4 regions of the Paenibacillus sp. FSL H8-0283 genome follow, and region 4 is predicted to be linked to each of the others. Evidence: riboswitches for the same ligand, from Rfam matches in the RefSeq annotation. Region 4 holds a riboswitch; each other region holds the start of a gene.
What was found. Region 4 has a riboswitch for cyclic di-AMP ahead of MHI52_RS00150 (3D domain-containing protein). Riboswitches for the same ligand answer to the same signal wherever they lie in the genome.
Positions count from the first base shown of each region.

Region 1: another riboswitch for cyclic di-AMP. It lies ahead of MHI52_RS17715 (3D domain-containing protein); the one in region 4 lies ahead of MHI52_RS00150 (3D domain-containing protein).
Region 2: another riboswitch for cyclic di-AMP. It lies ahead of MHI52_RS10750 (C40 family peptidase); the one in region 4 lies ahead of MHI52_RS00150 (3D domain-containing protein).
Region 3: another riboswitch for cyclic di-AMP. It lies ahead of MHI52_RS07415 (hypothetical protein); the one in region 4 lies ahead of MHI52_RS00150 (3D domain-containing protein).

Region 1 is NZ_CP150295.1:3,959,139-3,967,099, reverse strand. It holds gene MHI52_RS17730 (M20 family metallopeptidase) at 1-466, opposite strand, end outside; gene MHI52_RS17725 (ABC transporter permease subunit) at 650-2,113, shown strand; gene MHI52_RS17720 (amino acid ABC transporter ATP-binding protein) at 2,100-2,822, shown strand; cyclic di-AMP (ydaO/yuaA leader) riboswitch at 3,041-3,235, shown strand; gene MHI52_RS17715 (3D domain-containing protein) at 3,238-3,912, shown strand; gene MHI52_RS17710 (polysaccharide deacetylase family protein) at 4,020-4,811, opposite strand; gene MHI52_RS17705 (hypothetical protein) at 4,965-5,306, shown strand; gene MHI52_RS17700 (PspA/IM30 family protein) at 5,418-6,089, shown strand; gene MHI52_RS17695 (DUF350 domain-containing protein) at 6,185-6,586, shown strand; gene MHI52_RS17690 (DUF4178 domain-containing protein) at 6,610-7,116, shown strand; gene MHI52_RS17685 (DUF4247 domain-containing protein) at 7,128-7,868, shown strand.
Region 2 is NZ_CP150295.1:2,348,925-2,356,885, forward strand. It holds gene MHI52_RS10730 (xanthine phosphoribosyltransferase) at 1-533, shown strand, start outside; gene MHI52_RS10735 (hypothetical protein) at 631-960, shown strand; gene MHI52_RS10740 (hypothetical protein) at 1,080-1,298, shown strand; gene MHI52_RS10745 (carboxymuconolactone decarboxylase family protein) at 1,441-1,770, shown strand; gene MHI52_RS10750 (C40 family peptidase) at 1,844-2,308, opposite strand; cyclic di-AMP (ydaO/yuaA leader) riboswitch at 2,314-2,445, opposite strand; gene pelA (pectate lyase) at 2,864-3,826, shown strand; tRNA gene MHI52_RS10760 (tRNA-Leu) at 4,003-4,086, shown strand; gene MHI52_RS10765 (carbohydrate-binding protein) at 4,232-5,926, opposite strand; gene MHI52_RS10770 (divergent polysaccharide deacetylase family protein) at 6,333-7,172, shown strand; gene MHI52_RS10775 (N-acetylmuramoyl-L-alanine amidase) at 7,147-7,893, opposite strand.
Region 3 is NZ_CP150295.1:1,662,582-1,670,542, forward strand. It holds gene MHI52_RS07390 (hypothetical protein) at 1-312, opposite strand, end outside; gene MHI52_RS07395 (hypothetical protein) at 340-543, opposite strand; gene MHI52_RS07400 (urease accessory protein UreF) at 810-1,511, opposite strand; tRNA gene MHI52_RS07405 (tRNA-Leu) at 1,939-2,021, shown strand; gene MHI52_RS07410 (glutathione peroxidase) at 2,172-2,651, opposite strand; cyclic di-AMP (ydaO/yuaA leader) riboswitch at 3,023-3,198, shown strand; gene MHI52_RS07415 (hypothetical protein) at 3,314-3,712, shown strand; gene MHI52_RS07420 (HAD family hydrolase) at 3,840-4,523, shown strand; gene MHI52_RS07425 (Nramp family divalent metal transporter) at 4,629-5,924, opposite strand; gene MHI52_RS07430 (organic hydroperoxide resistance protein) at 6,325-6,744, shown strand; gene MHI52_RS07435 (zinc ribbon domain-containing protein) at 6,955-7,200, shown strand; gene MHI52_RS07440 (hypothetical protein) at 7,300-7,578, shown strand; gene MHI52_RS07445 (thiol-disulfide oxidoreductase DCC family protein) at 7,766-7,961, shown strand, end outside.
Region 4 is NZ_CP150295.1:27,267-35,227, reverse strand. It holds gene rnmV (ribonuclease M5) at 1-437, opposite strand, end outside; gene MHI52_RS00150 (3D domain-containing protein) at 593-1,777, opposite strand; cyclic di-AMP (ydaO/yuaA leader) riboswitch at 2,051-2,304, opposite strand; gene MHI52_RS00145 (TatD family hydrolase) at 2,546-3,316, opposite strand; gene MHI52_RS00140 (HD domain-containing protein) at 3,650-4,927, opposite strand; gene MHI52_RS00135 (AbrB/MazE/SpoVT family DNA-binding domain-containing protein) at 5,245-5,499, shown strand; gene rsmI (16S rRNA (cytidine(1402)-2'-O)-methyltransferase) at 5,782-6,666, opposite strand; gene MHI52_RS00125 (tRNA1(Val) (adenine(37)-N6)-methyltransferase) at 6,667-7,446, opposite strand; gene yabA (DNA replication initiation control protein YabA) at 7,542-7,910, opposite strand; gene MHI52_RS00115 (stage 0 sporulation family protein) at 7,939-7,961, opposite strand, start outside.

The DNA of each region.
Region 1 (7,961 bases), 3.2 Mb from region 4:
ATGGATGCGCCATGAGAGCGACATCACAGTCATCGAACAAACCTGCTTCAGCCATCGGAACTTTGGCACCACGTGTCTCTTCAGCGGGGGTACCAAACACTTTAATGGTTCCACCTACTTCATCCAGAATAGATTTTAGCCCAACAGCGGCCCCAAGACTCATCATACAGATTAGATGGTGACCACAAGCGTGACCGATCTCCGGCAAGGCGTCATATTCGCACAATAAAGCAATGGTAGGGCCGGGTGTGGCGGCTGAATAGGTTCCGATAAAGGCTGTCTCCAGACCGAGGATTGGAGCATCTACAGTGAAACCGTGGAAGAGCAGTTCTTCTTTCAAACGGGCAGAAGCAAGGAACTCTTCATTTCCCAGTTCGGGGTTGGCACCGATATATGATGAAATGGCTTTAAAACGGGAAGCATATTGATCAATAACCGTCAGAATTTGTGATTTGTTAGCAGTCATTAGTAAACTCCTTATGCAAAAATGAAAATAATTCATTGATTATATCATGTTTGCTTTATTTTTTCAGAAACAAGTCAAGATTTGTATTGTCAAAATGCATTGCATAATCATGCATTGTACTTTATAATGACTCAGTCATCAACATGAGAAGCATACAAAGTATTGTAAGGGGAGAGAAAAAGGTTGAAATTAATAAGTCGTTACACCATGATGCTGTTGACCTTTGTTATTCTGCTGACGACTGCCGTTCCTGTGGCACTTGCAAGTGGAACTACAGATAATTCAAGCAGTAAAAAACTGGTGCTCGGTACAAGTGCCGATTTTGCACCATATGAATTCCATAAAGTGATTAATGGCAAAGATGAAATCGTCGGCTTCGATATTGAGATCGCCAAAGAGATTGCCAAAGATCTTGGCGCTGAGCTTGTGATTGAGGATATGGGCTTCGACGGTCTTCTGCCTTCATTGCAGAGCGGGCGTGTTGATCTGGTGATTTCAGGTATGACGCCGACGGATGAGCGGAAGAAAAGTATCGATTTTTCCGACACCTATTATAAATCAAAACAAGTGATTATGGTTCGCAATGTGGATAAAGACAAATATCCAACCATGGCAGAACTTGAAAATGCGAAGATTGGCGTTCAGAAAGGCTCCATTCAGGAAACGATCGGACAGAGTATTCCAGGAGCGAAGCTTACTGCGCTGGATAAAATCTCGGATATCGTGCTTCAACTGCAAACAAAACGCATTGACGCGGCAATCGTTGAAGATACCGTTGCTGTAGGTTATCTGGACGATATCATTGGACTTGCTGCTGCTGTTCCGGACGAAGAGCAAGCAGAAGCGGCAATCGGGATTCGTAAAGGTAATACCGAGCTGCTAGCTGCAGTAAATGGAACACTAGAGCGACTGAAAAGCGAAGATAAAATCAATCAGATGGTGACGGACGCCAGCCTCTTGATGGCGGATAAAGCGAACAAATCACAAAATATTTTCCAAGTATTCTGGGAGTACAAAAGTTTCTATGCTACAGGTGTAGGATACACACTTCTGTTGTCTGCACTTGGGGTTATCTTCGGGGTAATTATTGGATTGATCATCTGTTTGTTCCGTTTGCATGACGCTGCAATCTTGCGCTGGATCGGTACGGCATACGTTGAAGTGATCCGTGGCACACCGATGCTGGTACAATTGATGATTATTTACTATGGTTTTTCTCTGAGCTTTGGCATTAACTTCACTGCACTTCAGGCAGGTATCATTACACTTTCAATCAATAGTGGTGCCTATCTGGCGGAGATTTTCCGTGCAGGTATCCAAGGTGTGGATCGTGGTCAGTTGGAGGCAGCGCGTTCATTAGGTATGGGAAGAGGCGCCGCGATGCGTTATATCATATTGCCACAAGCCTTCAAAGCTGTATTACCAGCGATCGGTAATGAATTCATAACTATCATCAAAGAATCCTCCATTATCTCCGTTATCGGTATGGTGGATATTATGTATCAGGCAAGTGTAGTCAAGAACATTACGTACCAAGGGTTGAGTCCATTTTTGATTGCAGCAGCCATCTACTTTGTAATGACGTTCATTTTGTCCAAGCTGCTGGGACGACTGGAAAGGAAGTTGAGTGCAAGTGATAGACGTTAGACAATTACACAAATCTTATGGAAATAACGATGTGCTTAAGGGCATTAACGTGACGATTGGCAAAGGTGAGGTTGTCGTGGTCATCGGTCCTTCCGGTTCAGGTAAAAGTACTTTCTTACGTTGTCTGAATCTGCTGGAACAGCCTACCTCAGGAGAGATTGATTTTGAAGGCGTGTCAATCACGGACCCCAAGCATAACATTAACGCAACTCGTGAGAAAATGGGCATGGTGTTCCAGCACTTCAACCTGTTCCCACACAAAACGGTACAGCAAAACATCACGATTGCTCCGATTAAAGTGAAGAAACAATCCACTCAGGAAGCGGAGAAAATTGCCTCTGATCTGCTTAACACCGTGGGCTTGTACGATAAAAAAGATACATTCCCGAATCAGCTGTCTGGTGGACAGAAACAGCGGATCGCCATTGCTAGAGCATTGGCCATGCAGCCGCATGTGATGCTGTTTGACGAGCCTACGTCGGCACTGGACCCTGAGATGGTCGGCGAAGTGCTGGATGTCATGAAACGTCTTGCAGAAGGCGGAATGACGATGGTCATCGTAACCCATGAGATGGGTTTCGCACGTGAAGTGGGAGACCGCATCTTGTTCATGGATGGCGGGGTTATTGTGGAAGAGGGAACACCTGATGAGGTGTTTGGAGCACCCAAAAATTCACGTACACGTGATTTTCTTGCGAAAGTACTCTAAACGATGTGATCAAATAGCGTTACTGACTTCGAGTCGGTAACGCTATTTTTTATGGATAATAATGACGTATGGATTCGGAAAAGTAACTATTCTGTTACCAAATATAAAGGAATCGGGTCAACCAAACTTTCTGAATTAACCAGTATTCTTACAAATGCTTACATGCTAAAAACCATTTGGTAAGAATTACTACAAGTTCAGGTTACAAAATTGTGATATATTGAACTCTGCCGAAACTTCCGGATAGGGAGTGCGGGGGATGTAACGATGCAGATTGTGCAGGGGGAAGATCTACAGCACACTGCTTGGGGTGAATTGGGTACATAACGTTTCAAATGTAACGAAGAACCTATAGGGTGGGCTCCTCATCCGAATCCGACAACTAACTTCGCAGGCACAATGAGGGAGGAAGACCATGATTAACAAGAAACGTATAGCCAAAACAGCAGTAGCATTAATGACAACAGCAATGCTCATTCAAGCCGTTCCGGCTCACGCCGATTCAGTTCATGTGGCCAAAGAAGGGGATACCTTCTACACCTTATCAAAACAATATGGAGTAGCACTCAACACGTTAATTAAAGCAAACAACGACATTTCGGCTTACAACATTTATGGTGGTTTGAAAATTACGATTCCCGGTAAGGCAAACAATGTAGCAGCCGCTGCGGCAACGGAGAGAAAGACCCAAGCGAAGACTGTTACTACAGCAAGCTTGGACGTCAACGCAGATAACAAAGTTGTTCAAGCCTGGGGTAAGACATTCGATTACAGCAAAGCTGTGAACGTAAAAGCAACGGCATACTCTGCAGATCCGTCTGAAAATGGAGGCTGGGGTGCAGTCGATTATTTCGGAAATGACCTTGAACTGGGTACGATTGCAGTGGATCCAAGTGTAATTCCACTTGGAACCAAAGTACTGGTAACTGGTCACAGCCATCCAGGATTGCCAAAACAGGCTTTTGTAGCCACAGCGCGGGATGTGGGCGGTGCAATCAAGGGTCACCGGATTGATATCTTTATCCCGGGTAGCAAACAGACTGTAAGTTCATTTGGTTTTCAGGATATCGAGCTGTACATTCTGAAGTAGAGAGAAAATAACATTTAAAATGAATTCAAACAGGGTGTCTGCCAGTCGCTAATTCGCGATTGAACAGCACCCTTTTAATATTCTCATTATTTGTTATCACGGTCGTCCTAATCTTTGGCCTTTGGCAATCCCAACATTTCGTCCAAGGTGACCAGTTCATATCCCCGATTACGTAGTTCCTCAATAATTTCAGGCAAAGCCTCAATCGTGCCGTTCAGGTTTGACCCTACACCGCCTCCAGCATGTTGCAGAACGATGGAGCCAGGTTTCACGGCAGACAGGATGTTATCTTTCACCTGTTCCTTTGAAAGGCCTTTCCAGTCCAGGGAGTCTACGTTCCAGTTCACAATGCTATAGTGTTGTTTGGCAGCCCATCTCAGCTGTTCTTCATTAATGTCTCCATAAGGTGGCCGAATCATCTTGGGCGTATAACCCGCCAAACGTTGAATAATATCCCCGGTATGTAAAATTTGTTTGCGAAAGGCATTCATCGACAGCTTACTGAATTCAGGATGATTGTAGCTGTGATTACCAACCATATGCCCTTCTTTAACAATGCGTTTCACTAGATCCGGATGTTTCTCAGCACGACTACCCACGATGAAGAATGTAGCTCTGACATTGTATTTCTTCAATACATCCAGTACTTGTGGAGTAAATCGTGGATCAGGTACATCATCAAAAGTCAGTGCAACCTTCTTGGTTGAAGGACCATTGGTTTTGAACGTATCGGCATATTTTTGACGTAATTGTCCCAATGTCAGTTGTTCTTCTTCCGCAGAATCCGAACCTGATACGGATTCACTTGGCGGGCTTGAAACATCCTGCGATGAAACTGGAGCATGAGATCCCCCGAGAAAAATAACGATAACCATCAGCATAATGAGGCGTACGCGCATAATAACGGCCTCCTTTTCCAAAATGACGTTCTCCTTGGTATGCCCGGGGGTTCCATAAAATATGCGCAGTGTGAGAAGTTTCATTGCCGATTTAGCTCATGACAGCCATAATTCCTCCATATATAACATATAGAAAAGGATAGGTGGATGGGGATGAGTACATTTGATTTGAAATCCATACGTTTACAGGTGATTGAAGCAGGAGAAGATAAGGTTTTTCTCGTTACCGGAGGAAAGGCGCATATTGGCGCCGTAGCCACGTTCTATGTGGATCATGAGCGCGTAAGCGGGACGACAGTACATATTCCTGGGCATAAAGAACAAGAGCTGTGTGAGCGGCTTGCCCGAAAGGCTGCCATGCAGCTGAAAGTAACCGTTACGGTGATCATGGGTATCCATTTTGATTCCATCATGCGGATGCAGATCGACGAAATCGTGCAGACTGCAGAGAGGTTGATGGAGGATCATCTGAACAAAGATAAACGATCTTCCTGACATAAGAGCCATCGAATGTTTTGATTTTATTTGCTAAAATTGAAACGAGTTGTAGATTGTTACGTATGTATGTTTATATACGATGTAATATCGACTAGGAGGAATAACATAATGTCCATTTTCAAACGTTTGCGTGATCTAACTATGTCTAACATCAACGCCATTATTGACAAGGCGGAAGATCCAATCAAGATGACGGACCAATATATCCGTGACATGCAAGAGGATCTGGAAGATGCGGAGAAAGCAGTAGCTCAACAGATCGCCATTGAGAAGAAATTCAAGCAGTTATTCGAAGAGCAGGAAGCTCTTGTGAAGAAACGTGAAGAGCAGGCGCATACGGCGGCACGTGCTCAGAATCTGGATTTGGCTCGACGTGCCCTGGAAGAGAAAAAGGCTGCTGAAGAGAAGATGGCTGAGTACAAAACCAGCTATGACCAAAACAAGGCTTCTGCAGATAACCTGCGTGGCAAGCTCGACGAGATGCGTAAGCAGTTGACTCAAATGAAGAACAAACGTGAAACACTGGTAGCCCGTTACAATGCAGCAAAAGCCCAAACGGAAATCAACAAAGCGTTGAATGGGTTTGGCTCTGATACTGCAAGTGCTGGTATGAAGCGTATGGAAGAGAAAATGATGCAGATGGAAGCACAGGCCGAAGCAAGTAACGAAATGTCTTCCAAAGGAAAATCTTTGGATGAAGAGTTCGAGAAGTTGGGTAAAGATCAGGCTGTTGAAGATGAACTCGCAGCATTGATGAAACAGTACGATAATAAGAACTAATACCTTGGTTGTCAGCAAGGTTAACCAGCGGAGGAGAAGAGTATTTCTCCTTCGCTTTTAAATGCGGTTCATGTTGATATGTGGGGGCTGTGTAAATGGATTTGAACATTTTGGCGATGCTGGTCTGGACCGGATCTGGTTCGGTTTTGCTGTTTGTCCTGATGTATGTTGATTCACTGTTCACGAAATATAAGGATTTTGCTGAAGTTAAGGCCGGCAATATGGCCGTTACTACACGTATGGTTATGAAATTATTTGCACAAGGATACGTACTCGCTACGTCCATTTCTACGGCCGGTCACCTGGGAGAAGCACTGCTGGTCTCCGTTGTATCCTTTATCATTTTGTTGATTCTGGAGAGTGTTGTACACTTTATGATTCGCAAATGGGCCAATCTGGATCTGGATACGGGAATTCAGCAAGGGAAGACAGGGTACGGGTTGTTCTCTGGCGCTTTACATATCGTGGGCGCACTGATTATTGCAGCTTGTTTATAAGATAAGGAACAGGAGTAATTCTCATGAGTGTATGGAAACGAATTAAAGGAATACTAACGAAACCTGAACCACCGCAGGCAGAGAAAACGATGCTTCAGCTTGCACCTGGTGATATCTGTGAGGTTTCTCTGGTCACCTATGAAGTCGTTGGTCGGGTGCAAAATCGTGCTCGAAATGCAGTTGTGCTCACACTGCAGGATGGTACCGCATTTCGATATTTGCATATCGAAGAACGGGAACTCACACGTTACGCCCTATATACACCAATTGATGGCAGGCTTGATGCACCTGATGAGGTGCCTACATTGCTGGATCTGGATGGACGCGCATATCATCTGGAGGAAGAGTATGGAGGCATGGTATCAACGGCAGGTAGAACTCCATATGGCCAGGCTGGAGAACAATTGGTATGGCAGTATCAGTCGGATGATAATATGCTTCTTCGTGTGGAGTGGCAAGACAGAAGATTTACACTGTATGAGGGTGAGTCCATTCTTCCTGCGGATATCAAAGTGATTCGTTCGAGCTAGGAGAGGTTCCAATGAAAAAACGCTTGGCACATGGATTAAAATTAATGCTGGTCCTCAGCCTTGTCATGTCTCTGTTGTCCGCGTGCGGAGCAGCGCCTTCTGTTCAGGACACATATCCGCTTGAATCGGTTAACGGCAGTGGTAACTCAACGTCCTATGTGTACCGGGCTTCGGACCGTACCGTTCCGGAAGTGGCACAGGAATTGTCTGACCAGCGGCAACCGGATCAAATCTCGGCAGAGAATACAGAGCGTATGTTCCTCGTGTATCAGGACGAGTATTATCACCTGCAACAAGACCCGAACAAGCCGGAGGATACATTGGTTGAGGTGGACTCCAAGGAATATGTTCGGCAGAACTACGATTCATCTTTTTTACAAGGTTACCTCACCGCTACATTAATTGGTAATCTGTTCGATTCTTTTGGTGGGCGAGGTTATGGCAACTATCGAGGATATACCAATAAAGATACGTATAAACCGAGTGCAGGATCTTATCGTGCACCAACAAGTAATGACAAGAAGCTTGCTCCACCTATTACTGTTGATCGGAAAGGTACGATTACAAGGCGCGGAAGCGATAAAGATTCAAGCGTGGGATCTGGCGGAGGATTATTCAACCGCAACAAGGATCAGAGCAAGGGAACCATTGATCGCAACAAGAGCAGTGGTGGGTTGTTTGATTCACCTAAGAAATCCTACAAAAAACCAAAAACCAGAGTGGGCGGCGGCCGAATTAAGAGGCGTAGATAATGATTCAATTATAAGTTTGGCTGCCCAACATATAGTACAATCCAAAAAGAACAGGAAAAGGTATGACGGATTTATCACTATCCGCGCAATTAC
Region 2 (7,961 bases), 2.3 Mb from region 4:
ATCAAGTATTAAAGCTGGATGGTCTGTTGAACCACCAGATTGATCCTGCATTAACGATGGAGATGGGACGTGAGTTCGCTGCCCGTTTTCGTGAAAGTGGAGTAACTCGGGTAATCACGGTAGAATCCTCAGGGATTCCGGTTGCGTTTGCCGCAGCCTATGAACTGGGGGTGCCACTTGTATTCGCCCGTCGCAAAAAAACACTTCTGGCTGATCCTGATGCTTACTGTGAACGTGTACCGTCCTTTACCAAAGGAATTGTAACTGACATTATGGTATCTCGCGAGTTCATTCATGAGAATGACCGCATTTTGTTCATTGATGATATTATTGCCAATGGAGATGCCGCTCGTGGCGTCATCAAAATTATCGAGCGTTCCGGTGCGGAACTCGTCGGATTCGGCGTTGTGGTCGAGAAAAGTTTCCAGGCAGGGGCACGCACGATTCGTGAACAGGGTATTCCGGTGGAAGCCTTGGTACGCATTCGTTCCCTGAACGATGGAACAGTACAATTTGACGATAACGAAATGTGACATTTTAAAGGAATAGGGCCTATTTTTTGAACTATGCCTTTGCATGACCGCCGATTTCATTTATAATGGGGTTATGTTAGGGAGAGGAGGCAACACCATGGGGAACCAACCGGCAACAGAACAATTTTTTAATGATAAGCTGGCGGAATCGAAAGTTCATTTTGAACGTGCCCTGGATTGTAAACATACGGAATTCGATGACCTTTATCCCTATATGATTGAACATCCTCAATTTTTCTGGTACAAACGCTATGTTGCCTGGTCAGAATTACTGACGATTGTAGGCTTGTGCGAAGAGTTGTCCTTCTCTTGGAAAGAACAATTTACACCGCATCAAGTGGAGTACCTTGAAGAACGTGTGATGTCCGCCAAAGTGCTTGATTTTTGGTTCGAGAAGAACGACAGCAAAGAGCACGCGCAGCGGTAACTTTCAGTCGGGACATAATTTCGAATGACATGACAGTCCAATACAGTCACGTGAGACCTAAATGACTTTTCATTTAGGTCTCTTTTTGTAAATAAATTTGAAATATAGGAGCCATGAAGATGATTAGTGATACAGAATTGGACGCCCTGCGTCTGTCAGGTGAGAAAGTTAGAGTCGTACGGGACGAGCTGGAATCGAACGACGTGAAGGGGATTGTGGTTGCCTGGGATGGCGAGCAGGTACTTATCCGTCGTCAGAATCGACGTGTCGTTAAGCTGGACCGAGGTTACAGCTATCAGCTGTTCAGCGAGCCGCGCCAGAGTCCACTTAGTGAGTAACAGCTTATAATTATGGCAGTGGCCATGAGCGTTAAATGTTTGGAATTACCATGATTTCTTGGCATAATTGGCTCACTCGGGAGAGAAGATAGGTACAGTGAGGAAGATCTGTAACTATAGCCGAGAGGGTGTGCTACAAGCCATGACATTGATGAATGATAAAGTTCATGCCTACAAGGATCAGATTGGAGCATTAAGCGATGTACTGCCAGGTGTGGTGAAGTCGTATCATGAGTTTACCGGAGAATGTTTCCAACCTGGTGTGATTGATGCGAAGACAAAACAGCTAATTGCGCTTGGCATTGGATTATTCGCCAACAATGAGGTATGTACCTTCTACCATGTAGAAGAAGCCCGTGCTAAGGGCGCAACAGATCAGGAGATTATGGAGACCGTAGCCGTGGCTGGAGCTGTTGGTGGAGGACATGCCCTGTCTCAGGGTGCGATGCGAGTGCAGAAGGCGCTGCATTAGTAAGCAATGCAACATACATTTTTAAGTGCAAAAAAGGCATCCGGTTAATAACCGATGCCTTTTTGTATGTGAATCACATTTTACCTAACATTTTATCATACATAAACTGTCCAGTTACCCGACGTGCTGTTACATAACGATCATTGAAGTATGGATTCGATAACTTCGTGATGCTTACACCTTTACTGCTGGAGGCATGAGCGAATTGTCCGCCGCCGATATATACACCTGTATGTGAAATGCCTTTGCCTGTTGTATTAAAGAACACCAGATCACCTGTCCGAACATTGCTCTTGGATACGGGAGTACCTGCTTTGGCTTGCTGCTGCGAAGTACGTGGTAATTCAATGCTGTATTTGTTGAAAAGATATCTCATAAAACCAGAACAGTCGAAGCCGGCTACAGTAGTGCCACCCCATTTGTAAGGAATACCTGTCATGTTGTTCACTACGGAGTTGATACTGCTTGCCTCTGTGCTTGTTGCCCCGGATGTAAATAATACAGCTGCTCCAAAAATGGAGATAATCAGTTTTTTCAAAATCAATGTTCTCCCTTCGATGCCTACGGAGTTAGCTAAGGGTTCGGTAGAAGGTTCCCTATATTTCCTATGTATAAGAATAATTCACCCAAATTGGTTCCCCCGTTTTCAAACATGAAACTCGGCAATGAATAATTAAGTTTTTGTAACTATTTGAAACTATATTGCATAAATGCGTAATTGTCAAACCCATTTAAAACCCTTCGTAATACCTCAATGTTAGCGGAATTAAGGTTTTTATATGAAAGAAGGGATCAAGTTTGGGTATCATTCATGACAAAAACGTCATTATTGGTTCGTTTAAGACGAATTTGGATAAATAAATAGGTTTGTCATGAGTTAAAAGAACTATCCCGTTATGTAGAATTAGAGAGATTATATTCATTAAGTTGCATATATTGACAAAAATCGATTTTTTGCATATTATCTGATTATCCAATCCACATATTGGATTAAAATTGATTTTATTATGCGATAAATACAAATAAAGGAGGTTTGGGGCGTATATCATACGTAAAGTAGAAGTGGAAGATTTATAAAAACGAACATAGGAGAGTGTTACATTTGAAAGCGAAGAAAATAATTACTTTTGTCCTGGCATGTACGATGGTGTTCTCAGTAGTTGGAATGGCAGTTCTCCCTGTAGGGACGGTATCTGCTGCAGATGCGTCGGGTACTACAGCGAGTATTTCTGATATTTTGAAGAACCAGCTGCCGGATGGAGGTTGGAGAAAAGATTATAAACAGACAAGTGGAGAGTGGGCAAAGTCCACGATAGACAACAAGGCTACATACTCAGAAATTAGAAGATTGGCGAAGGAATTTAAAAAGACGAATGATCCGCGTTACTCCACAGCTGCAATCAAAGGAATTAACTTTTTGATCAACATGCAGTATTCAAACGGCGGGTGGCCACAAGTTTACCAAAGCTCCGGATACCACAAGCACATCACTTACAATGATGATGCCATGATTAATGTAATGATCATGCTGGATGAAGTAGCAGCACGAAAAGGTGATTTCTCATTTATCGACAGCACACTTGCTAACCGCAGTAAAAATTCAGTTGCCAAAGGTGTGGAGGCGATTCTGAATACACAGGTCGTTTCAGGTGGTAAGCTGACAGCATGGGGACAACAACATGATTCCAGCTCTCTTAAACCAGCGAGCGCAAGAATCTACGAAGTGCCATCACTGACAGCTGGAGAGAGTGTAACGATTGTTAAATTTCTGAAAACCAGACCTGCTAACGCTAAAATTACCGCATCCATTAAAGGAGCGGAGGCTTGGTTTAACAAAGTGAAAATTACGGGTTACAAGTATGAAAGAGCTAATGGAGATAGTAAAATTATCGCTGATTCCAAAGCTGCACCAATTTGGGCACGCTTCTATGAGATCGGAACGGATAAACCAATCTTTATTGGTCGTGACGGGGTAGTTAAATACAAATTAAGTGATATTGATAAAGAAAGAAGAGGCGGTTATGCATGGTATGGCAACTGGCCTTCCAAGCTGTAATTTGTAGTATGCTTCCGTTTTAATGAACCAAACTATTAACAGCAGTTAAAGGTAAAGCCCGAATCGACATGGACGTCTGATTCGGGCTTTATTGTTATTACTTTCAGTGTTGACATGATAGATTACGCATGATATATTATTTCTTGTCGCCGATATTGATGACGGAGATACAATATGCGGTCGTGGCGGAATTGGCAGACGCGCACGGTTCAGGTCCGTGTGGGCTAACCCCCGTGGAGGTTCGAGTCCTCTCGACCGCATCTAATAAAAAGACTCCTTAAGCTAACGCTTAAGGAGTCTTTTTTTGCATTTTTTGATATAACACTAACTTTAGTGATGAGTATTCAAGAGGTTAGTGCTTAGCTGCACGTACAGCAAATGTCTTCCATCAGCCATACGGAACGTTTATTGTGCTGCGGTAACATTAACGCTGTCAATATTCGGTCCTTCCGATCCGGTGGTAACTACTTTCAATGTATTGGTCCCCGTGTTCATGGGAACCTGTATTGTTTTTTCAACCCAAGTGGACCAGCTTCCCGTAGCCGGAAAGGGCTCGTTGCTAATGACTTTGGTTCCGTTCACAAAAATGTCGAGGTTCCGAGTGCCGCTTTCCAGCGCATAACGAAACTTTACGTTTTTGGTACCTGTTGTCGTGTTATTAATGCCGTTCCATTGAATGGCCGAACCAGTCATCGCATTGAAGTTAACATACCCGGACCCAGTGTAACCGGTGTAGATTGTTTCAATGGTAGCTTCCGTAAGTGACGTTCCGGTCTCGGCTTCATACGTAGTGCCACTGCCTGTATTCCCGCCGCTATTTCCGCCAGTAACGTTGGCAACAAACGTTGTTACGCTCTGAGGCGGGAGCTGTGCCGTGAAGGCTCCATTGGATACGTTAAGCGAGGTTCCGCTTGCCAGATTTCGACTGCTGTCCGTAATCCATGAGGACACAGTAGAGGCATTACCATTTTGCAGAACGAATTTTTGGCTTGTGGCTGAAGTTCCACGGTTAATTGCCACGACGACGACTTTGTTATCACCTTTATAGGCTGAGACAAATGTGTTTGTATCCGGATTTTTCGTTGCATCGACTCGCAGGTAGCCTGGACGCACGAATTTAGAGAAATGAGCCATATTATACCCGCGTTTGCTTATGGTACCGTCCTCTTTCATCGGACCATACTGTCTGCGGATGTACCACCACACGTAGGCCTGGAAATCACCTTCTACCATGGCATTGTGCATGTGATAGGAAACGTCTAATGCTTCAGGCCAGCGGTCTGCTGAGTTGTTGTCACTGTTTGGAACATACACTTCAGTCATCCACAGTTCTTTACCGGCTCCTTTTTGCTTAAAGAGAGGGTAGGCAAAATTTGAAATCTGGGTTCCATACGTATGTGCTCCCAGAATGTCCATGTTGGCAAGTGCCTGCGGATCATTCAGGATTGGGTCGGATATGTTCTTTAAGTACTGGAAGGATTCAGGCGCCATGACTTTGGTACCTTGGATGGACCCGGCATTTTCTTTCATGAATCGAAGGATCTCTTGTGGAGTCCACCAAGTCCAGTCATGAGCATAATCCGGTTCGTTTTGTACAGAAATGGCATACAGATCTACGCCGTTATTTTTCATGTAGGTTACAAAGTCGTTCAGATGTTGCGCATATGCGGTATATTTGTCGTATTTCAGACGTTTGGCATTTGTGTCCCCATTGCGGTTGAACGTTTCAACCATGCTGCTTGGAGGATTCCATGGGGATGCAAATACAATAGCACCCTTTTCGATAGCTCGTTTGGCTGTGGCAACTTCACGATACCAGTTATTGGAATCTGGATCAACGTAGATCCTTAGAATGGAGAAGCCTAATTGATTCTGGTCATTACCAAAAGCAGTTTCACGTTGAGCGGGAGTCAGATCACCAATCCAGGCAGGAAGGTTAATGCCCCCAAAGCCCTTGATCAGCTGTTTTTCCGAGGACAAATTAATGTTGGCATCGCTGGCTGCTGACACATTTGTCGGGGTTAACATCAAAGGCAGGGCTGTTAAACAGGCCAAAAGAACATTAATCGTCTTTTTTAGTTTGAATTTCACTACTTTCATCCTCCTCGATAATAGTAAGTTACATAGAGAAACCGCAACCAGGAATAACAAACAAGAATAGCGGATTGTCTGGCATTTATTTTATGTAAACCCTTTCAAAACCTCCTTCCATAAATCATAGGATAGAAATGAAGCATAGAACCTCTTTCATTTGTTGATTCTACTAAATAATTCCTAAACTGAAAACCTGACAAATTACAGTATTTTTTCTAATTAATCTCTATTTTCCAACTGTTCAATGACAGTTATTGTCTGAATGCTAAGGAGAAAACTGGAATGATGGAGATCTTCACTTGAGATAGAGGTCTTCAATGGCGGGGATATGATCATTAAGGAAGGCTTTGGCTTACATAATCCTCCCTTCATTATCAAACAATGAGATCACAGAAGTTACAGGGAGGGTATCATGATGAAGGTACAGAGAAAGAATTATCGATTCATTGCAGGTATCATGGCATTATTGATTGTGTTTTACGCAGGCATATCGGCAGGAGGGCCTACAGCGGCAGCTTCAGAGTCCACATCGAATCACAAACGGTTAGCGATTATCATCGATGATGTTGGTAATGACATGAAGGGTACGGCAGAGATCCTGGCGATGCCAGTTAAACTAACGGTAGCGGTCATGCCTTTTTTGCCAACAACGAAGAAAGATGCGATGGCTGCACATGAAAAGGGAATGGATGTGATTGTGCACATGCCCATGGAACCCAAGAAAGGACGACCTGAATGGCTGGGCCCGGGTGCAATCACATCCAATCTAACAGATGAAGAAGTACGGGAACGTGTGGAGAAAGCGATTGATGATGTGCCACACGCCATTGGCATGAACAATCATATGGGTTCCAAAATTACTTCGGACAAACGCATCATGTCCATTGTGCTCGATGTATGCAAGGAGCGGGGCCTCTTCTTTGTAGACAGCCGTACGAACTTTCGCTCTGTGGTGGGGGAACTGGCCGTATCCAAAAATATGCCACCTGTAGGTAATGACATTTTCCTGGATGATCAAAACTCCAAGCAACACATTCGCAAGCAACTGGATCTGGCTGCTCAGCGTGCGATCGATAAGGATATCTGTGTTGTCATTGGTCATGTCGGCCATTCGGGGATGAACACATCCGCAGTAATTCGTGAATCTGTCTCCCGTCTGCAAAATCAGGTTCAATTTGTAGGGATCGGTGATCTGGTTCGAGATGTGTGGCAATGGCATTCTGCTCCTACACTACCGACAGATAATAAATAATGCCATTGGCAATGGACTGGGCGATTCGTTTTTGCTCAGTGGGGTCACTCATTCTGGTTCGATCTGCCGCATTGCTCAAAAATCCGGTTTCGACGATGACGGCAGGTTGCTTCACGTAATTCAATATATAAAAGGGCTTGCCCCATACGACCCCGTGCTCCGTTTCGTATAACTCGTTCATGGCGTCCTGAATGGATTGGGCCAGCAAATAACTCCTGCCTTCTTTCTGGTGCAGTACCACCGGGCCGTGTGCTGTCGATCGGGGACTCCAGTTCGCATGAATGCTGACCACGATATCTGTACTTACTTCTTCGCTAAGGCTTTTACGTTGGGCAAGATCTCTGGTATGACGGGAGCGGCTGTTCAGCCAGCGGTTCTCATCACTAAGTGCATAATCACCAAGTCGATTGATGATAACGGCATAACCTTTGCTGCGAAGCAGGAGATAGACCTTTTGGCTAATGGCCAGGTTGATATCTTTTTCCAGCACACCTTGGGCTGACGTACCACCGTCAATACCCCCATGGCCTACGTCGAGCAGGATAACGGGTGCTGCAAAGGCATGATGACTTGAGCGATAAGCATCTCCATCGGTCACTGGCAGCATGGATGGACTGTTCTGGGACGGGGCTGCTTTTCCATGCGCGACATGGTGGGGCAGGATGGGAAGACAATGGAAGCTAATGAGCAAGGCCACCGAAGCGGTCAGTAGCTTATACATGGGAATACACACTCCTTCATGAAATAGGTACCGGATGCAGATTAAAGACTGTATGGATACCTTTGGCA
Region 3 (7,961 bases), 1.6 Mb from region 4:
CCTCTTTTCGTTGTATACAGTATACACGCAGATGTCATATGTATGATTTCGATTAAAGGGTATTCCGCGTTCTTTCAAATTCTGTGCGACAAGTGCCATGTTAGCGTTCTTGCCTCGTTTTGCCCAGGCTTCCGTCAGATGCAGGTAATGTCTATGACTACTGTGTATATCCGGGTTTGGTGAGCATTGACCAAGTCCCTGTTGCCAGGCACGGTTACAACTTTGGATAATCCAATTGTCATCAACGATGATGAGCTGGTGACGTATGGACTGGAACGATAGCCTCTCCAGATCGGATGTAACATGTCTCATGGATGAGACCCTCCTTTGGCAGAAATCTTATCTCAGTTCATCTGGAATATCCAAAATATCAGCGACCAGGTGCCTGAATCGGGTTGCTTTGCGTGTGCCGTGAATGAGATTGGATAAACGATAGGGTGGGATGCCATGCTGTTCACAAAAGGTCTTCTGGTCCACTTGAAGTTCGGTTAGCCGTCGTTTGATGGCCCATCCGAACGGAGTAACTGGTTTTTTCTTGTTCAAAAGGGTTCACCCCTGGTTAGAATGTAGTATTCAGCCGCTCTTTCTTCATGTAGAATATATAGAAATGCGAGCTGTATGTTTTATTATATACGTAAATTCGTCATCTAACAATTAAAAAAGACGGAAAAAAGTGTATTTTGTGATTATAAATGGCGTAAATACGTAAATAAAACAAATAAAATGACAAAAAACACGTCGGCAAGGAGGTTGCCGCGTGTTTTTTAGTTTTTTTGAATGAAGGGGAGCAGGCATGAGGAGGAAGAGGATTAGGCCCTGTAGGCATGAAGTCCAGCTCCGAGCATATGGAAACTGGGGAAAAACGATTTCATGGACATCGAGGTTGGCTGTGCCAGTCCATCCGCAGCCGAGGCGCTGACGGTCTTCCATTCATTCTCCAGATCTGTGGCCAGGCGGACCATCAGATCCTTGGTTGTATCGTTGTTCAGGGGAATGACTTTGGAGGCTTCGGTTATGCAGGCATTCATGGCTGAATGCAGGTAACCAAGGACCGCCTCTTCGACCGGGATGTCGAGGTGGTGGTTAATCCAGGCATGAACAGTAGAGAGGCAGCCAACCGAATCGTATTTGGCAAAGATCTGTTCGAGCTGGCTGAATTCAATCCAGGGGTGCAGAGCTCGTGCAAGTCTGATCAATCGTTTACCCATGGCGGCAGCTTGTTCTCTGAGATCTCCAGGGGTTCGCTGAACATGGACAAGCTTGTCGATAAGAGCTATCCGCCATGTATCCTTGTGATCTGCTGCAGTATAGATACCTTTGATGGCCATACCTTCAAGACGAACGATGCTCGGATGCAACTGACAACGCATGAATGATTCGAGATCTTCAGCATTACGAATGGTACCCTCCCTGATATGGATATCCATGCCGAAGGAATGGGTGAACCCTCCAACCTGAATAGAGGAATCAAGCAGTTTGACATAATCGAGCAGCTTATTCCCACGGTTCACAATCATTCGCCTCCTGTGTTCGTTAAATGTCACTTAAAGTGACATTTATATTCCTTTTTGTTTGCTTTATGTTTAAAAATCCGAATTATATGATAGTTATCATCCCATAAATGTCCGCTTTTTGTCAATAGTATCCGTGAAAATTAATGGATTAAATCTGGAATTTAATATTTGTGTTATTTTATATAACTTATTGTGTTATTTATGTGGTGAAGTTCATGGAGGACTATATATAAATGAATCAAAAAGATCGGCTCTTACCGAAAAAGAGGGGATCAAATCTAATCATATGCAGTTCATGGGTAAAGATGACGAGATTATGCGATTTTTGATGAAAATGCCTAGCTGAAAAAGAAGTATTAAAAAATACTTTACTTTTAGTTCTGAACCCGGTATAATCAATTCTGTTGCCGATTATTTACGACATGCGGTCGTGGTGGAATGGCAGACACGCTATCTTGAGGGGGTAGTGGGCGTATGCCCGTGGAGGTTCGAGTCCTCTCGACCGCATCATATGAACGATTAAAAAGAAGCTTTCCATTAATGGGAAGCTTCTTTTTTTTGTCTTTTTCGAACAGTATGACATCAAAGTTGAGGAAAAAAGGCCACCCATTACCGGGGCAATGCTGCTCTACCTTCCGGCTACGGGTGGCCTGTGTATTATTTTTGAAGTAAGTTCTTGATATCTTCTTCAATCTTGTCCGGTGTTGTTTTGGGAGCATAACGTTTAATGACCTGTCCGTTCTGATCCACGAGGAATTTGGTGAAATTCCATTTGATTGCTTTGGAGCCGAGCAGGCCAGGAGCCTCTGTGCTAAGGTGTTGGAAAAGAGGGTGAGCGCTTGAGCCGTTCACATCAATTTTCTCAAACATGGGGAAACTCACGCCATAATTCATCTGACAGAACTCGGCAATATCGTCGGAAGATCCTTTTTCCTGTGCAAACTGGTTACTTGGGAAACCAAGCACTTCAAATGGAGCATCTTGAAACTTGTCTTGCAATTCTTGCAGACCTTTGAATTGAGGGGTAAGGCCGCATGAGCTTGCCGTATTCACAATCAGGAGCACTTTGTCACGGTAGTCGGACATTTCAACTTCTTGACCGCGAAGGGTATTCACTTTGTAATCGTAGACTGTCATCTAAATCGCCTCCATTTATTTACTCTTATATCTTCTATTATATTGGTTGCAATTAAATATTGCAAAACTAATATGGTGTTAAAAGAATCAAAACAGGCAAGTTGTGCAGAATACGTGAATGAATTGCGAAGTGATTTACGCCAGAGTGAGAATTAGATAGCCTTGAAGAGATAGATAGAGTATAACTTTGTTGTAAGCGTTATTATGGATAGGAATTGGCAAAAATCTGCCGATTTGGTGATCTGGGCGGACTTTACACCGACATGGCACGGGTGTATGATTCATAACGTAATTTCAATTTAAACTAAATTGTACTTGAAAAACGAAACAAACGATAATATCGCTCGATCTTACCTTAAGATATACGAACGATGTTTTAATCGCTGAGTTTCCATTCATTAATGAATGGGAAACGGGGGAACCAACGGAATGCGCTGTCCAGGACAGTGGGCATTCATGGGGTGAATTTTCCGGTGACAGCCGGAAATAGGGCGACTCTCGCGCCCGAATCCGTCAGCTAACCTCGTAAGCGTTAAAGGGAGAGGCAACAAGCCGTACGCTGGTTCATGGTGTTTTCGCCATGGGTTATTTAAGAAGCGTTCGGGAGGCCTTGGTCCCCCACGCTTCTTTTTTGTTGTCTTTTCACGCCAAGGGAGGAACGAATGATGGATACTGAGATGATCTTAGTGACTGCTCCAAATGAAGCAGGACGTAAATTTATCAAATTGCTGATGTACAAAAAAATGCCGTTTGCCGTTCTAACCAACAGTGCAGGGGAAGAGCGAAGACTCCGTAGAATCGGAGTAGAACATGTCATTCGCATGAATACGGCTGCAGCTCAAAAATGGTTTTTGCCGCAGGGCAGCGTAGGCAACGTGTTTATTTTCGAGAACAGCCTGAATCTGACCTGTCGTTATTTACAGATCTGCCGTTCATGGACATCGAAATCCCTGTGCGTCATTACGGAGCAGAGTCATCCTAAGGGCATCTATCGGGGCATGGGCGCAGACCGGATTGTATATTCGCTCAATGGGGAAGTTGGCTTTCTCCTCAATGGTTAATGCCATAGCTTGTGATTGCTCAGGTGTAAGGTGCCTGTTATAATTGAATGTATCGATAAACGGAAGTTTGAGGAGACTCATGCAGGATGGTGAGTCTTCTTTTTTATGCTTACAAGGAGGAATTGGCGTGCCGGATGTAGGTGGATTGAAATGGTTGTTTTTTGATGTTGGAGATACGCTGGTGGATGAATGGGAGCCGGTTGATGATATTATCGGACAGTTTGTCCGTGAAGCTTGTGCTTTGGGGTATCCGGTGACAATTGAGGCGGTACGCGAACTGTTCGCGAGCTGTTACCGAAAATATGAGCAATGGCCTATGAGAGTGGCAATTCGCACATTTGTTGAAGACGAGGGGCATCAAAAACAGATTCAGGACAAGCTGAAGTTTCAAAAAGATCTTGAACGTCCTTTTCCTTCAGCAGATTTTGTTCTTCAGCAGTTGTCACGGCATTATCGCATTGGCATTATTGCCAATCAGAGTCCTGGAACGGAAGAGAGACTGGAGAGTTACGGCTTGCGGAAGTATGTTGATGTTCTGGCATGTTCAGCTGAAGAAGGAGTGTCCAAGCCAGACCCTGAGTTGTACGCTGTAGCCTTGAAACAGGCCGGCTGTGAACCGGAGGAAGCCGTGATGATCGGCGATCGGATCGATAACGACATTATACCTGCTCGGAAGCTGGGCATGCGTACGATTCGAATTATGCAGGGTTACGGAAGATTCCAGCCAGAGCTATCGGATGACAAACGTGCGGATTGGACCGTTGATTCATTGGATCAACTCTTGCCGTTACTGATGCCAAATCAGGATTAGATGCAGATGGTTGTTTAATGGATTGCAACAATAAAGGCTGATCAACTTAGGTATAGCATACCGGAGTTGATCAGCCTTTTTAGTATTTAGCCAATTAAAATGAGATTAGAACAACCGGATCGTCTGAATGATCAGATATACATTCAGCACAACGATAATCGCGGCAATGACCCATGAGATGATTTTGAGCCACAATTTGTTGGCGAATGCACCCATGCTTTTTTTATCACTTGTGAACATCACCAGGGGAATTACAGCAAAGGGCAATTGAAGCGACAGCACGACCTGGCTCAAAATGAGCAGTTCTTCTGTGCCATGTTCTCCTGCAATGGCTGTCACAATTACCGCCGGGATGATGGCGATCAGACGTGTGACCAGTCTGCGCAGCCAAGCCGGAATTCGAATGTTCAGGAAACCTTCCATAACGATCTGTCCAGCGAGTGTACCTGTAAGGGTAGAGTTCTGACCTGATGCTAACAGCGCCACACCGAACAGAATACTTGCAACCGTAGTACCTAATAGAGGTGTCAGCAGATGATAGGCATCAGCGATCTCAGCAACCTGCGTCATACCAGCACTGTGGAATACAGCAGCAGATACAATCAGGATGGCTGCATTGATGAACAGGGCCAGTGTCAGCGCAATCGTAGAATCCATGGTCGAGTACCGAATGGCTTCTTTTTTGCCCTGTGGTGTCTGTTCGATCTGACGGGTTTGCACAATGGAAGAATGCAGGTACAGATTATGCGGCATCACGGTTGCTCCGATAATACCAATGGCAATATAGAGCATGGCCGGGTTTTGCAGAATCTCAACATTTGGTACAAAACCATGGAGAACACCGCCCATATCCGGTTTTGCCAGAAACAGATCAATCCCGAAGCAGAGGGCGATGGTTGCCATCAGCACAATGACGAGAGTTTCCAAAGCGCGGAAGCCTTTGTTTTGCAGAACAAGAATCAGGAGTACATCAACTGCGGTGATGATAACGCCGTATAACATGGGGATGTTAAATAACAGTTTTAATGCGATGGCAGAACCAATGACTTCAGCCAGATCGGTAGCTGCAATGGCAAGCTCACACAGAATCCATAACATCATAACAACAGGCATGCTGAATCGTTCACGACAGGCTTGAGCCAGATCCCGTCCAGTGACGATACCGAGCTTGCCAGCCAGCGACTGAAGGACAACGGCCATCAGGTTCGATAACAGGATAACGGATAACAAGGTATACCCGAACTGCGAGCCGCCTGCGATATCTGTTGCCCAGTTCCCCGGGTCCATGTAACCTACGGCAACGAGGTATCCTGGGCCTACAAAGGCGAGGAATTTCTTCCACCATGCAGCATTCTGCGGAACTTTCATGGAACTATGTGCTTCTCCAAGGGAAGGGGTCATGCCCGCAGTAGACAATGATTCTCTTGAAGGAGCGTTGAACGGATTTTTTTTACTCATACGATAATCACCTGACTTTGAATTATTGATTTGGAGATATTGATGCGGTACAAACCGCTCATGATATATCTAAATTTTTATGTTTATTGTTACATTGTACTCCTTCAATTATTTTTGTCTAGTGCAACTTTTATGTATCAGCACAAAATTTCGGTTGTAGCTTGAATATGCCCCTTCGTATATTACCCAACCTTAGGGAAAATACAGCCATGGCATTGAAATGCATGAAAATAATAAAGTTGTAAAAGCTGATAAAGATACAAAATTGCGTTTCAAAATGAGCCAGAAGTTTAAATTGAAAGGAAGGCAGTAAAAAACTATATGGATAAGGGAGAGATTCTGAATGGAAGCTTTATATACAGCAGTAGCGACAGTTAAAGGTGGACGTACAGGTTCGGTGACTTCTTCGGATGGCGTGCTTAAGCATGATCTGAAAATGCCAAAAGAGCTTGGTGGCTCCGGTGGTGAAGGTACTAACCCTGAGCAACTTTTTGCCGCTGGATATGGAGCATGTTATGAAAGTGCCCTTGCCAATGTAGCACGCAAAGCAGGTGTGAAATTGGAGGATGTGGTCGTTACAAGTAACGTATCCATTGGTAAAGACCCTGCGGATGACGGTTTCCAGCTGTCTGTTCGTCTGGACGTTAGCATGCCTGGTGTAGATCACAGTCAAGCAGAGGAACTGGCCCGCAAGGCGCATGATTTCTGTCCATATTCCAAAGCAACACGCGGCAACATTGATGTTGTATTAAACGTAGTTTAAGATTTGACTCCTGGTAAGTAAAGGGAACATATAGAGCAGGGTATCCCAGATACCTGATGTTCGACTACAAAGCCCTGCTGGCAATCGGCAGGGTTTTGTGTTGATTATCATATAAGGACATGATGCAGGAGATTAGATGCCAGATCGCGTACTATTTTACATAATTGCACTCTCACTTCATGCTACACATTCCATAAAGGGGGAACGAAGATGAGTATTGAAGAGATGATCGAGCGGCGATTTGTGTGCACAAAATGCAGGGGCACGGATTGTAACATTAAGGAAGTTTCCATGTCAGGAGCAGGCCTGAGTAAGATGTTTGATATACAGCATAATCACTACTTGTTCGTGGCTTGTGCTTCCTGCGGGTATGTTGAAGTATTTGATCCGGATGTCTTGAAAGGGAAAAAACAGGGACAGGTAGGGACGATTCTGGATATTCTGTTTGGCGGGTAGACATGCGCGAGTTGACATTGATCTGAATTTTCTTTAATATAACTTAGTACTGAGTAGTGTCATTGCATGAACCAAATTTGAATTAAACAGGTGATATCCATGTCTTATAGACCGCGTATTGCAGATTTAGAATTAGCTTATGGTAACAAGGAAGACGGATTGTATGAATTCAAAATGAATTTGGTAGACGGTACAAAATGCCGTGTATTCTACACCCGTTCCCCGGAATGGAAGATGACCAATATCAGCCGTCTGCAGAAAACCCCTTGTCCAGTATGTCGCAAAGATTTCATTTGCAAATGTATGGACCAGTGGGCAAGTGACCTGCATCAACAGATGATCGATGACCAATGGATGGAAAAGGCAGTTACGGAGTAATTGTAGGACAGATACGAGCGTGGGCACAATGCCTGCGCTCTTTTTCTTTTATTTCCCATTAATGCGTGTTCAAAAAGAGCGGTGTTCATTCTTTTTGAACTACCTCTAGAAATAAATTTAGAATTAGTGAACAAGATGGCCCAGATTGGGTAAGTTACTCTAACCGCAACAATAGGAGGCAGCCAATATGACAGCAAATCAAACAGATGTGCATCAGGGACATCCGATCGTACTGGTGGATGGTGTCTGTCACTTCTGCCAGGGCTTAACCAAATGGATTATCAAGCGTGACCCGGAAGGAAAATATCATTTTGCATCGCTTCAATCGGATGTAGCCAAGGAACTGCTGGCGAAGGGAAATTTGTCGACAGACAGTATGGACA
Region 4 (7,961 bases):
CCCAGCAGATTGCCCATCTCCATGCGACGTGCAGCAGCCTGCGGATGCACAATAAGTCCTGCCGCGATCAGGTCCTCCCAATCGATCAGGCTCGGAGCACCTTCGTATGAAGTATGTACGCGCGCCAGAGCATGACGGATCGCCTCTGGTGAGGCATTCTCCACCCCAATGTCCCCTTTGCGCGTTGCATCGGCTTCCGGAATGAAGGCATGTTTGCAGCCTGGCACCTTGTTCGCAATAATTTTTCGAATGCGTTCGCCAGCATGATCCGGATCTGTCAGTACAATGACTCCCCGTCTCTCCTGAGCAAGCGCAATCCGCTTCAGAATGCGTTGGTTGATTGCTGATCCACCTGTTTCTATGGTATCGGCTTCCACGGCCCGACGGATAGCTACCGTATCGTCACGGCCTTCCACCACAATGACTTCTTTTATCATGTTCCATTTCTTCCTTTCTAACGCAAAAAGAAGAGGAATATCCTCTTCTCTGCCAAACGGCGGGGGAGACTGAATTCAGACTCCTCCGCCGCATATTCCGCATGAATCATTCATGCAACTATTTTATAGCATTCCCATTTCAAAGTAAAACGATTTTAGTTCGCTTCCGGCTTCACCGGACCGATCACGTAGACCGTCTTGCCTTTCTTACGTCCAAAATTCAGGGCATGCTTCACACTGTCATAATACACATCAATTTTGTTGCCTTTAATGGCACCGCCTGTATCTTCCGCACGACGGAATCCCAGACCTTCGATATATACCCACCAGCCAATTGGAATGACTTTGGGATCAACCGCAATGGTGCGTCCTTCCGTTACACGAGTCCCGGAAGCTGTTTTAGTTCCAATGCCAGGCTCTTCGGAAGAGTAGGCAGTCATGGATACATTTTTAAGTACTTTGGAGTATTTAAAAGAAGTCCCGGATACGGTAATCACTTTGCTGCCCGAGGCAGATGTTTTCTTCGAGTTCGTTGTTGTAGCCTTTTTGGTTGTTGAAGTTTGAGCCGATACGGTCTGAATCTCAGGTTCTTTCACGACCGGTTTTGCTTTTGTGCCGACAGCGATCACTTTATCTACACGATTATTAGCGACAGATTTGCCGACCATTTTTTTGGAGACCAATTCTCCATCCTGAAATACCTTTTCGATATGCTGTACAATTGTGCCTTCTTTGCCGTTCACAACGACACGGTTATCACCTTTGTACAAGCTAGGGTCAGCCGTTTTGATGACTTTGTAAGCGATCGGTTGCTCTACATCCACTGTACGCTTTGTTACGCGCACTACACGAATCTTCATCTCCGCTTTGATAGCAGTTCCAAGCGCCGGATACACTTTATCATTACTTTCAACTTGAATACCTGATTTTTGAATTGCATCTTCTACCGATGAATCGGTTGTATACAGAGTCTTGGTGTCTCCGTCTGCCGTAATGTTAACTGGAACGGCCCGCTCAATAACGATTCGGTCTCCATCTGTTAACGCCCCATTCATGGACATGGATACCTTATCGTGAGGGCTGACTGTGATCGACTGCTCCTCCAGCATTTCCTGAAGCATTCCTGTACGAGTCTCTACCACCTGAGCTTTGCCATCAATAACCAGTGAAATTTGTTTCCCGGCCTGACCGTAAACGACTAACAAGATCATGATTGTAAGCGCAATTGAGAAAATCGCGATCAATGCCATTTGACGCATGTTCTCATGCTTCCACCGCAACGCGAAAGACTTACTGGATGATCGTGACTCATGGGTCTCTTCTGGTTGGAATGTGCCCACTTCTCCGTCCTCCTTCATAGCCTCGCCGTCTAAAGTAATGCATGATGTCTTTGACGTGACTATACCAAATTTTCTACAGAACACAGATTGGACCAACATAATCCGGTTCTGCACCATGAATCAATCTTCGCAACATGATGTCATCCTCCTGAATACCTACCGTATGATGACAATATTTCTTTTATTCAAAAACAAAAAAGCCAAAGAAAGAGTGTAAGAGGAACTCTTTCGTGGCTTCCGAATGATTTTGAATATCGGAAATTCATGCACGAGGTTGCCTCTCTTTTTCCGCTTGCGAGGTTAGCTGTCGGGTTCGGGCGAAAGAGAGCCGCCCTATCTTGGGTCACCCGCTCATGGCGGACGCCCTTGAATTCACCCCGAGACCCAAAGAAGAAATCAAATACGGCTTCGCAGTTCCCTTCGCTGCTTTTGGGTCAGCGAACGTTGCGCATCGGCCAAATACACCGATGTTTAAGCCCTATTGGTTCCCCCGCTCTCCGTTAACGGAGACTCAGCGAGACTGATTCATGAAAGTAATGTTGTTTCATCGGAAAGTGTCCCTTTGTTCATCCCCCGAACATCTGTCCAATTTTCCGCACAACAATTCACTGAAAAGATGATATCCTGTTTTGATGCATGTTGTAAAGCGTTGATCAAGTACGTTTTTCTGAATATTTGGTTAAAATATTGTAATATTCTTGATTTATTTGGATCAAAGGGCAAATTACCTCCGCTTACCTGCCTTTTTCACCTCATTTGCTCGTTTTTTTAACGAATCCCAAATCGTTCCATGGCATTTTTGGTTGTTATTGCAGCAATTTCCTCCACCGAAATGCCTTTAATTTCCGCAGCTGCCTCTGCAACCAGACGTACATGCGCTGTCTCATTTCGCTTCCCACGATAAGGGTGCGGTGTCAAATATGGAGCATCTGTTTCAATGAAAAACCGGTCCATAGGAACCTTCTCCAGCACCTCTTTGGGTTGCTTTGCATTTTTGAATGTGATCGGTCCTCCGAAGGAGAGATGGAAGCCCATATCGAGGCAACTTTTTGCTGTTTCCCAGCTGCCCGAGAACGAGTGCATCACACCACCAACTTCACTCGCCTTCTCTTCACGCAAAATTCTTATGATATCCTCATGCGCATCCCGATTATGGATGACAATTGGCATGTTCACTTCACGCGCCAAAGCAATTTGTTGTCGTAATACGCGATGCTGTATTTCTTTTGGTGAAGTATCCCAGTGATAATCCAATCCAATCTCACCGATCGCAACCACTTTTTCATGCTTGCATAAAGATGCAATCCACTCCAAATCGCCCTCCTGCATTGTGATCGCATCTACGGGATGCCACCCTACAGCTGCATATATAAAGTCATATGTTTCAGCGAGTTTCATTGTGGTTGGAATTGTCTCCCGGTTAAAGCCAATGTTGATCATGCGACCAACTCCTGCATCCACAGCACGCTGAATCATTTCCTCGCGGTCCTCGTCGAATTGTGGTGCATCCAGATGTGTATGTGTGTCGAACAGCATCATGTCTGTATCTCCCTTCATGTCGAAATAACGACTATCTTCTTTTTCAAAATCCACTTTGTAAAATTCAATAATTTAATGACTCATACATAAAACATTTTGGGTAATCTGTGTATTACATCATTACGTTTGTTTCTTCACAACTACAATATATAGAAGATATACGGATATTCTGATCTATATATTGCTAATTGTGCTCATTCTGCCTGCTTGCATTTACAAAATTATGTCGATCTACATATACTCCCCATTAAAGCAGATTACTGTATCATGGAAAATAGCTCTTTTAGAAAGTGTTTTGATATCGAAATTCTTCATCGGATTATACCCACACGATTACAAGAAATAGGGGCGTATATGTGACGGTAATTCGTGAATAATCGCATCCACCTTGTTTTGCGGGTAATACAAATGATGTTTCCCTCGGTGAAGCCCACTGATGGAACGGACAATGTCAGATACTTCTGACAACTCACGTAAATTGTCCTGTCGATCCAGAAGAAGAATCTGCTTATCTGTGGATTCATCCGGACGAAACACATCATACGGATTATCCGAAGGAAAATCAATTTCAAGATCATATTCGGGATCGAGGCCAGCCTGTACAAAAGCTTCCCGAATCTCTTCCATCATTGTCAAGTCGACCTGTTCAAGCTCTACATACTTATATAACTTGCGATCCATAAAACGTTCGCATAACTCACTCAGAACAGTATCGTCCTCCTTGCGCCACTGCGTAAATGCCGTCTGAATTAATGCTTCATCCAACTGCAAATATTCATCCACGGATAATTCTCCTTCAAATAATTGAGGGAGTGGATCAATCATGAAGCGGAATTGAAAACCATGTTGTAGGAGTGTTTTCGCTCGCTTGAATATTTGCCGCAATATAATTTCAGAACTACGAGTTACCGGATGGAAGTAAATCTGCCAATACATCTGATACCGAGACATTAGGTAATCCTCCACAGCATGCATGCCTGACTCCTTGACTACAATCCGCCCATGATAAGGACGCAGCATCCGAAGGATACGATCAAGGTCAATCGTGCCGTAATTTACACCTGTAAAATAGGCATCCCTGAGCAAATAATCCATTCGGTCTGCATCAAGCGGACTGGTCACCAAGTTCACCACAATCGGCTTTTCATACGTTTTTTGAATGACAGACGCTACTTTCTCAGGAAAATCAGGAGCATACCGTCTTAAGATCGCCCCTACTTCGGTATCACCTGTAATAATGCGACAAGTCCAATCTTCGTGATTCATGTCAAAAGCTTCCTCGATGGAGTGAGAGAATGGCCCATGCCCGAGATCATGAAGTAGAGCTGCACACAGAGCTACAATCTTTTCTTCCTTCGGCCAATCCGAATAATGACTTCTTTCAAATTGAGAGATGATCTTGCGTGTGATCTCATAAACACCTAGTGAATGTGAGAACCGACTATGCTCTGCTCCGTGAAAGGTAAGGTAAGAAGTACCCAGTTGACGAATCCGGCGTAAACGCTGAAATTCTGGGGTGTTAATTAACTGCCATATAACCGGATCTTGCACGTGGATATAATTATGTACCGGATCTTTGAATACTTTCTCTTCCGTTAAACGTTGTTCCATGTCGACTCACTCCTTTAATTTCTTTTATATTAACGCTTTGAGCTCTGCGATTCATCTAAGATTCGACACCATATGACGAACTTTGTCGAATGAAGTAGTTTTGTCGTTTTCCAAATCGACAAAGCTGACATTGAGGTTTAAATGCGAAAAACGGCTTCCAATCCCTTACCACCAGTAACCTTGTGAAAAACAGCCTTAATTTTAAGCTAATTTTAAGGTTGACTGATTTGGGAATCGTTGGTATGATGAGTATCATAAAACATAAAATAATGTCGAATAATGACAAAGATAGTTAGCTGAGAGGAGCACTGATTATAATGATGAAATCAACAGGTATTGTAAGAAAAGTGGACGAACTGGGACGGGTAGTTATTCCAATTGAATTGCGCCGTACGCTCGGTATTGGTGAAAAAGATGCTCTGGAAATCTACGTTGACGGCGAGCGCATCATGTTGAAAAAATACGAGCCTGCTTGTATCTTCTGTGGTAATGCAGAGAACGTTACTTACTTCAAAGGTAAAATTGTTTGTAACGAATGTATTTCCGAAATCCCTGCACCTGTGACAAAATAAGAAAAACCAGGTATACTGGACTTATCTAAATTGTTATTTCTAACCTTTTTAATATTCCTTAATGACCTTCCCGGTGTGAACCCCACCGCGGAAGGTATTTTTTTGCCTTGTTATGGGTTCCATTACCCAAAATGATTCTGTCACACGCGAACTGGGAGAGAACGATGAAATTTGTTCGGAATTTTTTTTAGCCACTCTGCTCTTTTTAATATTCCACTAAGGTTGGATATAAGCTTCTTTTCAGGTTATGTTCCCCACAACAGAAAATATTTGGTTAGATTACTACTCGATTAATGCATTATATACATCACGCTTCGCCAGACCGCGATCGGTAGCCGTTTTTTTCATTGCATCTTTGCGGTTATGTCCTTCACCCTCATAATGGCTGACATGATCCGCGAGTGACATGAGCTGCCACCATGCTTCGCGCTCAGCCTTACGCTCCTCTTCCTTAATGCCCTCTACCAGCAAGCAGTACTCGCCAAGAGGTGGATGTTCTTCAAGCCAGTCTATGCATTCCCTCACAGTACCCCTTGCGAATTCCTCATGACGCTTGGTTAGTTCACGAGCCAGGACAATCGAGCGATCACCCAGAATTTCTTCAAGGTGGACTAATGTTTTCCGAATACGATGAGGCGATTCATAAAATAACAAAGTCCCGTTGGATTCGTCAAACGCCTCCAGCACTTTTCGCATGTCCTTTTTCTCCCGCGGCAAAAAACCGCCGAATGTAAAACGCTCCGTCGGTAATCCGGACACGATCAGAGCAGACAACGCAGCATTGGGCCCCGGGATGGGAATGACCGTTATTCCAGCTTCCAGTGCAAGCTGTACAAGGTCAGAACCAGGGTCCGAAATAGCTGGCAAACCGGCATCGCTGACGAGTGCCAAATTTTTTCCTTCTATTATATAGCGTATCAGTTCAGGTCCACTCGCCCCCTTATTATGCTCATGATAACTAAACAGCATCGAAGGTGTAATTTCAAAATGGGTAAGCAGCTTTCGGGTCTGGCGTGTATCTTCTGCTGCAATGATGTCACAACTCTGCAATGTCTTGATGGCACGGAAGGTCATATCCTCCAGATTACCAATGGGTGTTCCAACCAGATAGAGCTTGCCTGATCCTTCAGGCTGCTCCGCATAGCTTTTTTGAATATGCAAAGTCATCTAAAGCCCTCCTTTCGTAGTACGCTCAGCATGTTGCTGACCATAGTAAATATCCATAATCTCTTCGCAGTATTTCCCCTCTTCATTGTAGACAATGAGTGGAGGAAGCATCCTAACTTCCGGTTTACCATCTTTCATTCCTTCAATTAACACCATGTTGGCTTCCAAATGAGCACGGGGATGTACCATCCGAATCCGTTTTGGTTCCAGCTTATATTCGCGCATGAGTGAGATAATCTCTGCAAGGCGCTGTGGACGATGAACCATCGATACTTTGCCGCCATTACGTACAAGTCGACTGCAAGCTTGTATCACTTCTTCCAGGGTACATCCGATCTCATGACGTGCCATTGCCTGATGTGTGTTCATCTTGAGATCACTGCCATTCAGAGGCATATATGGAGGATTAACGGTTATTGCATCGTATACAGCATGTCCTGTTTCTTTCACGAGTTCTCGCAAATCACCTTCACGAATCATAATCGACTCATCCAATGCATTTAATTGCACACTGCGACGCGCCATATCAGCCAAACGTGGCTGAATCTCGATCCCTTCCAGACTAGCCTGCGTACGCGTTGTAAGCAAAATGGGAACCACCCCGTTACCCGTACACAAATCAAGTATACGACCCCGTTTAGGTACGGAAGCAAACCGGGCTAATAATACGGCATCCATCGAAAAACTAAACACTTCATCACTTTGAATGATTCTCAGATCATGAGAGAGCAGATCATCAATCCGCTCTGACTCATGTAACACAACTTCATTTTCTTCCATATGTTACGCTCATCCTCCGGTACTCTATATCTCATGTTCGTTTAGTTTAGGTTTATAACCTTGAAAAAAAACCGTAGGGGATCCCTACGGTCACTTCATTTATTCAAAAAAGACAGGCAGAACAGACAATCGCCTTCCGTCCGCAAATGTCCATAATAGACGTTGCAGATATGGAAGCCTTCGTGATACAACCGAGCCAGATTATCATACCCTTCACCCACAACATCCTCGCCTGTAGCCGGACCTGCTGGTCTTGCTACAGGAGCGAGTGCTGATGAGATCGGCAGATCTGCCGGAGCCTCACGTTTGAGCAGTTTGCGTAACTGCTCATTCTCGATGGTAAGCCGCTGATTATCCTCAAGCAGCTCCTTCACAATCATTTTTAACTCTCCTAAATCACCGTGCAACTGACCCAGTTGGGTTTCCATTTCATGAATGTGCGTAAACAGATTTTTCTTTTCCAAGTTTCCACCCCGAAGCAACCTTTATGGTTTACTTGATAACGACGTCATCCA